2 linked regions of the Roseateles amylovorans genome follow. The main gene of each other region encodes a partner of the protein of the gene in region 2 in a complex. Links are inferred from orthologs where the notes say so. Each region holds a gene or a part of one and is shown on either strand. Other genes may lie near its edges.

The links.
Region 1: the proteins of pnp (region 2) and N4261_RS21765 are in contact, whole or in part, in a cryo-EM structure (PDB 9QH0), measured with the Escherichia coli proteins. The link is inferred for Roseateles amylovorans from one-to-one orthologs.

Annotation. Positions count from the first base shown.
Region 1 is NZ_CP104562.2:5,262,475-5,266,502, reverse strand. The notes cover bases 108-3,826. They hold N4261_RS21765 (Rne/Rng family ribonuclease), read right to left. Parts: upstream 3,455-3,826; coding sequence 308-3,454; downstream 108-307. Outside these bases: N4261_RS21770 (POT-type proton-dependent oligopeptide transporter), read right to left, coding at 1-68. UniProt on the Escherichia coli protein: Endoribonuclease that plays a central role in RNA processing and decay. Required for the maturation of 5S and 16S rRNAs and the majority of tRNAs. Also involved in the degradation of most mRNAs.
Region 2 is NZ_CP104562.2:3,562,616-3,565,908, forward strand. The notes cover bases 18-3,001. They hold pnp (polyribonucleotide nucleotidyltransferase), read right to left. Parts: upstream 2,589-3,001; coding sequence 447-2,588; downstream 18-446. Other genes in these bases: N4261_RS14720 (NAD(P)H-quinone oxidoreductase), read right to left, coding at 18-441; rpsO (30S ribosomal protein S15), read right to left, coding at 2,845-3,001. In the rest of the region: more of N4261_RS14720, read right to left, coding at 1-17; more of rpsO, read right to left, coding at 3,002-3,114. UniProt on the Escherichia coli protein: Involved in mRNA degradation. Catalyzes the phosphorolysis of single-stranded polyribonucleotides processively in the 3'- to 5'-direction. Also involved, along with RNase II, in tRNA processing.

The sequences.
Region 1 (4,028 bases), 1.7 Mb from region 2 along the record:
CGCATGCCGTAGAAGCTGAAGCGCTCGCAACCTTCGTTGGCGATGATGTAGGGAATCTGCGGCGGCAGCGTGGGCGCGGCAGCGTGGCCGGACGCGCTCTGCGGCGCTGCGGCGGTGGGAACGTGGCTCAAGGAAGGGTCTCCGTCTCGAAGGTCGAGGGCCTGGATCCAGGGGTGAGGATCCCCGGCGCTCGCCAGCGTTCATCGGCGCGGGGTGCGGTTTCGACACCCCACAAAGAAACAGCCGCCGGGCGTGTGGCCGCGGCGGCTGGCGCGGACGGGAAGCGCCGGTCGGCGCTCCCGTCGGATCAGGCTTCGAAAGGCAGCTTGATCTGGTTCAGGTCCTTGCGGGTCTCCACCAGCACCAGCGGACCGTCATCGCTGACGACCACCGGCGCGGGCTCGCGGCCCAGGGGCGCGGGCGCCGGCTCAGCAGCGATCGCAGCCTGCACGGCGGCGATCTTGTCGGCATCGCTGTTGACCCAGACCAGGCCCGCACCTTCGGCCACTGCATTCAGGTCGCCGATCGGCAACTCGAAGCGCGGCACCGCGGCGGGAGCCGGAGCCTGAGCAACAGGTGCCGGTGCCGGTGCCGGCGAGGCTGCGGCAGCGGTCACCACGGCCTGCTCAGCCACCGGTGCGACGGCCACAGGGGCCACCGCCACAGGTGCCGACGGGGCCGGTGCAGCGACCGGCACCGACGCTTCCGCGCCGAGTTCCAGCTGCTGCGGCGAGTCCTGCGACTCGGCGCCTTCGGTGCCCGCCAGCTCGCCTTCACGGCGGTCGCGGCGATAACGGTCGCGACCCCGGCGACGACGTCCACCCTGGCCTTCGGCGTCTTCACCGACTGGCGCTTCCTGGCCGTCTGCGGCAACGCCTTCGTTCAGGGCGCTGTCGGTTGCTACGGCGCCGTCGGCGGACACGCCGGCATCGGCCGACAGCTCCTGGCCTTCGACTGCACCTTCCGCACCCTCGGCGCCACGATCGCGGCCACCACGGCGACGGCGACGGCGGCCCTGACGCTCTTCACCCGTTTCCAGGTTCAGCGCGAGACCGTCCGGCAGCGTGTCGGCGAAGGCGGTGGGCGATTCAGCGTGCGCGGCTTGGGAAAGATCCGCTGCTTCCGCGCCGGCGACCGGCAGCAGTTGCTCCTGCGTGGCCACGACGCCGTTGGCATCGGTACGTGCCGGGCGATCGCCGCGCTCCTCACGACGACGACGGCCTTCGCCGCGGTCGCTGCGCTCACCGCGTTCGGCACGGTCGCCACGCTCCGGGCGCTGCTCGCCGCGGGCCTCGGGACGTGCGTCCGCGGCCAGTTCGGGCTTGTCGGCGCGTGCTTCATTGCGACGGCCACGGTCACCGCGTTCGCTGCGGTCACCCCGCTCGGCACGGTCACCCCGTTCCGGACGATCACCGCGCTCGCCACGTTCGGTGCGCTCACCGCGATCCGTCCGCTCGCCACGGGCCTGGGCGCCGTCCTGTGCCGGCTTGCCTTCGCCGCGCGGCTTGCCGTCGCGGGCCTTCTGCTCGCCACGATCGCCCCGCTCGGCGCGGTCACCACGCTCGCCACGTTCACCGCGTTCACCGCGTTCGCCACGGCGGTTGCGGTCGCCACGGTCACCCCGGCCGCTGCGTTCACCGCGTTCGCCGCGGTCCTTGCGGGCCGGCTCGGCGGTCTTGGCTTCGGGTTCGGGCGTGGGTGCCGGGGCGGGCGCACCACCGAACACCTTCTTGATCCAGCCGAAGAAGCCACCACCCGCGTCGACCGGTGCGGCCGGCGTGGGTGCGGGAGCGGCTGCCACCGGCTCGGCGGCCTTGACCGGCGCGACGGCGGGGGCCGGCATCGGCGCGGGTTGCTCGGGCAGGATGCCCTTGATCACCGGCTCTTGCTTGTTCTTCTTCTCGGCGCCGCGGCGGGTGATGCCCACCTCGTCCTGCGGCTCTTCGATCATGGTGTAGCTGGCCTGCAGGTTTTCCAGGCGCGGGTCGTCATGGCGCAGGCGCTCGAGCTTGTAGTTCGGCGTCTCGAGGTGCTTGTTGGGCACCAGCAGCACGGTCACGCGCTGCTTGAGTTCGATCTTGGTGATCTCGGTGCGCTTCTCGTTGAGCAGGAAGCTGGTGACTTCCACCGGCACCTGCACATGCACGGCGGCGGTGTTGTCCTTCATGGACTCTTCCTGGACCATGCGCAGGATCTGCAGCGCGGAGGATTCCGTGTCGCGGATGTGGCCGGTGCCGTTGCAGCGCGGGCAGGTGATGTGGCTGCCTTCGCTCAGCGCCGGGCGCAGGCGCTGGCGGCTCAATTCGAGCAGGCCGAACTTGCTGATGGAGCTGAACTGCACGCGGGCACGGTCCTGGCGCAGCGCATCGCGCAGCCGCTGTTCGACCTCGCGGCGGTTCTTGGACTCCTCCATGTCGATGAAGTCCACCACGATCAGGCCGCCCAGATCGCGCAGGCGCATCTGGCGGGCGATCTCGTCGGCCGCTTCCAGGTTGGTGCGGGTGGCGGTTTCCTCGATGTCGCCGCCGCGGGTGGCGCGGGCGGAGTTGACGTCCACCGAGACCAGCGCCTCGGTGTGGTCGATCACGATGGCGCCGCCGGACGGCAGGTTCACCGTGCGGCTGAAGGCGGTCTCGATCTGGTGTTCGATCTGGAAGCGGCTGAACAGCGGCGCGTCGTCGCGGTAGCGCTTGACCTTGTGAGCCGTCTCCGGCATCACATGGGTCATGAACTGCTGGGCCTGCTCGAAGATGTCGTCGGTATCGATCAGGATTTCGCCGATGTCGGCGGTGAAGTAGTCGCGGATCGCGCGGATCACCAGCGACGACTCCTGATAGATCAGGAACGCACCCTTGCTGCCCTGGGTCGCCTCATCGATGGCGGTCCACAGCTTGAGCATGTAGTTCAGGTCCCACTGCAGCTCGGCGGCGCTGCGGCCGATGCCGGCGGTGCGGGCGATCAGCGACATGCCCTTCGGGTATTCGAGCTGGTCCAGGGCGTCCTTGAGCTCTTCCCGATCCTCGCCCTCGATGCGGCGCGAGACGCCGCCGCCGCGCGGATTGTTGGGCATCAGCACCAGGTAGCGGCCGGCCAGCGAGACGAAGGTGGTCAGGGCCGCGCCCTTGTTGCCGCGCTCTTCCTTTTCCACCTGGACCAGCAGTTCCTGGCCTTCCTTGATCACGTCCTGGATCTTGGCGGAGCGCACATCGGCGCCTTCGCGGAAGTACTGGCGGGAGATTTCCTTGAACGGGAGGAAGCCGTGGCGGTCCTCGCCGTAGTCCACGAAACAGGCTTCGAGCGACGGCTCGACGCGCGTCACGACCGCCTTGTAGATGTTGCCCTTGCGCTGTTCGCGGCCTTCGATTTCAGTCTCGAAGTCCATCAGCTTCTGGCCATCGACGATGGCCAGGCGACGCTCTTCCTGCTGCGTCGCATTGATCAGCATGCGTTTCATCAGTTCTCCTCCGCGTCCGGACCCGAGTCGCGGACGCATACATCAGAACCGCCGCCGGAAAGGGACCGGCGGGCGATTCGACCGATGCACGAGAAACGCGAGAGAACCGTGGAAGGAATCGCCCTGGACTGCAAGCAACGGACCGATCGTCCGTTCAGCGCTGCAGCGTTGGCGCGTGCGTCGCAGGCCCCGATCCGGATGTTCCGGCCCGCAAGCGCGATGTCGAGGAATTCGACACCGCGGCCCGCCCACGGCCGGAGCCTGACGTCCGGGTCTTACCGGGACGGGCTCGCAAGCGGCGGGGGGTGAGGGGGACTGGGGGAATCATCCGGACTGAATGCCTGGGCGCTGACGCCAGCCCGCCGATTCGACATCGGCGCTCTGGCGTCGTGAAACCTTGTTGTTCTGCCTGCGCCGCCATTTCAAGCGGTGGCGCAGACATGGTTCTGACGACGTTGCTCTTCCATCCGGTGACCTCGACTGCCGCCTCACTTGGGGAGGAGACCCGACCCGGTCCATCGGATGTTGCACTACCTAAAAGTGGTGAGCAGCCTACTAACAATTGCTACTTACC
Region 2 (3,293 bases):
CAGCAGGCTCTCGCCCGGCTGCAGGCGGGCCCGCTCGAAGACATTGCTCCACACGGTGAAGAAGGTCTCCGGCAGGCTCGCCGCCTCGTCCATGCGCCAGCCGGCCGGCACCGGCAGGCATTGCACCACCGGTGCGACGCACAGCTCGGCATAGCCACCACCCGCGACCAGCGCGCAGACGGCATCGCCCACCTTCAGGCCAGCCTCGGCCAGCGCGGCGGCATCGCCAGAGACGATCTCACCCGCCACCTCCAGACCCGGCAGGTCACTGGCGCCCGCCGGAGGCGGATAGGCACCCTTGCGCTGCAGGACATCAGGACGGTTGATGCCGTAGGCGTGTACCCGGATCAAGCACTCCCCTGCCCCGGCGACGGGATCAGGGCGCTCGACCAGTTGCAACACCTCCGGACCACCCGGGTGGCTGATGGCGATCGCCTTCATGACGATTACTCGCCCTGGCCTTCCGGTGCCGAGTGCGCGTGCTGAGGCGCTGCATCACGGTCCAGCAGTGCCTTCATCGACAGCTTGATGCGACCCTTTTCGTCCGTCTCGAGGACCTTGACCTTGACGATCTGGCCTTCGCTCAGGAAGTCGGTCACCTTCTCGACGCGCTGATGGGCGATCTGGCTGATGTGCAGCAGACCGTCCTTGCCCGGCAGGATGTTGACCAGGGCACCGAAGTCGAGGATCTTGGTGACCGCGCCTTCGTAGACCTTGCCGATTTCGGCTTCAGCGGTGATTTCGGCGATGCGCTTCTTGGCGATCTCAGCCTTGGCGCCGTCGGTGGAGGCGATGGTGATCGTGCCGTCTTCGGCGATGTCGATCTGCGTGCCGGTTTCCTCGGTCAGCGCACGAATGGTCGCGCCGCCCTTGCCGATCACGTCACGGATCTTTTCCGGATTGATCTTCATCGTGTACAGGCGAGGCGCGAACTGCGAGATCTCGGCATTGGCCGAACCCATCGCACCGACCATCTTGTCCAGGATGTGCAGACGCGCTTCCTTGGCCTGAGCCAGGGCGACCTGCATGATTTCCTTGGTGATGCCTTGGATCTTGATGTCCATCTGCAGCGCGGTGATGCCGGTGGTGGTGCCCGCGACCTTGAAGTCCATGTCGCCGAGGTGATCTTCATCACCCAGGATGTCGGTCAACACGGCGAAGCGGTTGGCATCCTTGATCAGACCCATGGCGATGCCGGCGACGTGCGCCTTCAGCGGCACGCCAGCATCCAGCAGCGACAGGCAGCCGCCGCAGACCGACGCCATCGACGACGATCCATTGGACTCGGTGATTTCCGAGACCACGCGGATCGAGTACGGGAAGTCTTCCTTGGTCGGCAGCACCGCGACCAGCGCGCGCTTGGCCAGGCGGCCGTGACCGATTTCGCGGCGCTTCGGGCTGCCCACGCGACCGGTTTCGCCGGTGGCGAACGGAGGCATGTTGTAGTGCAGCATGAAGCGCTCGGAGTACTCGCCGGCCAGCGCGTCGATGACTTGCGCGTCACGGTCGGTACCCAGCGTCGCCGCCACCAGGGCCTGCGTCTCGCCACGAGTGAACAGTGCAGAGCCGTGGGCGCGCGGCAACACGCTGTTGCGGATCTCGATCGGGCGGACGGTGCGGGTGTCGCGACCATCGATGCGCGGCTCGCCGGCCAGGATCTGGCTGCGGACGATGCGGGCTTCGATCTCGAACAGCAGACCATCGACCTCGACGCCGTCGAAGGTCACGCCTTCAGCCGTCAGGGCCGCCTTGACCTGCGAATAGGCATCGCGGCAAGCCTGGGTGCGGGCTTGCTTGGAGCGGATCTGGTAGGCCGCGCGCAGCGACTCTTCAGCCAGCGCGGTGACCTTGGCGATGAACGGCTCGTCCTTGGCCGGGGCGACCCAGTCCCAGGAGGCCTTGCCGGCTTCACGGACCAGCTCATTGATCGCGGCGATCGCGATGCGACCTTGCTCATGGCCGTAGACCACGCCGCCCAGCATGATGTCTTCGCTCAGCTGATCGGCTTCGGATTCGACCATCAGCACGGCGCCTTCGGTGCCGGCAACCACCAGATCCAGCTTGGAATCCAGCAGTTGGGTCTTGCCCGGGTTCAGCACGTATTCGCCGTTGATGTAGCCCACGCGGGCGGCACCGATCGGGCCGTTGAACGGGATGCCGGAGATCGACAGCGCAGCGCTCGTGGCGATCAGCGCGGCGATGTCGGCCTGGACTTCCGGATTCAGCGACAGGGTGTGAACGACGACCTGGACTTCATTGAAGAAGCCTTCGGGGAACAGCGGACGAATCGGGCGATCGATCAGGCGCGAGGTCAGGGTCTCCAGCTCGCTGGGACGGCCTTCACGCTTGAAGAAGCTGCCAGGGATCTTGCCGGCCGCGTAGGTCTTCTCGATGTAGTCGACGGTCAGCGGGAAGAAATCCTGGCCGGCCTTGGGGGCCGACTTCGCGACCACGGTGGCCAGCACCACGGTGTCTTCGATGTTCACCAGCACGGCACCGCTGGATTGACGGGCGATCTCGCCGGTCTCCATCGTGACTTGATGGGGGCCCCACTGGAAGCTCTTGACGACCTTGTTGAACATGCTCATTGCATCTCCTCAGTTTGTGCGACCGCTTGCGGTGCGGTGCGAAATACCGGGAGTGAAGCTGGGTTTGGCGGGATGCCATTCCAGAGCGCCTGCTTCGTCGGCCGTCCGACCAAGCGCGTTGGAATGACACAGCAGCGCCACGTCAACTCGACTCCAAGGTGATTGAACCACCCGAATCCGCGCAGCGGGTCGGGCGTTCAGAAACGACAAAGAGCCTGTTGGGTCTCCAGACAGGCTCTTTGCTTTCATGCGCAGATTACTTGCGCAGACCCAGCTTCTGGATCAGCGCGGTGTAGCGGGCTGCGTCCTTGTTCTTCAGGTAGGCCAGCAGGCTCTTGCGCTGGTTGACCATCTTCAGCAGACCGCGACGGCCGTGGTGGTCCTTGGCGTGCAGCTTGAAGTGGGGGGTCAGCTCGTTGATGCGAGCGGTCAGCAGGGCGACCTGGACTTCGGGGGATCCCGTGTCGTTGGCGCTGCGGGCGTTGGCCTTGACGATGTCAGCCTTGCTCAGATCGGCGATGGACATGATGCGTTCCTTGTTCCGGAATGGTTCGGAAGGTCCGCTGGCATAGCCAAATCAGGCATCAGGTGCGCAGACGGTTTCCGAGGTTGACTTGCGGTCACAGGTGAAACCGACCCGTGCCGTGCTAGTTGTCCCCGCCCAGGGTTCCAGGCGGAAACAGCGCGCAGTATACATAACAACGG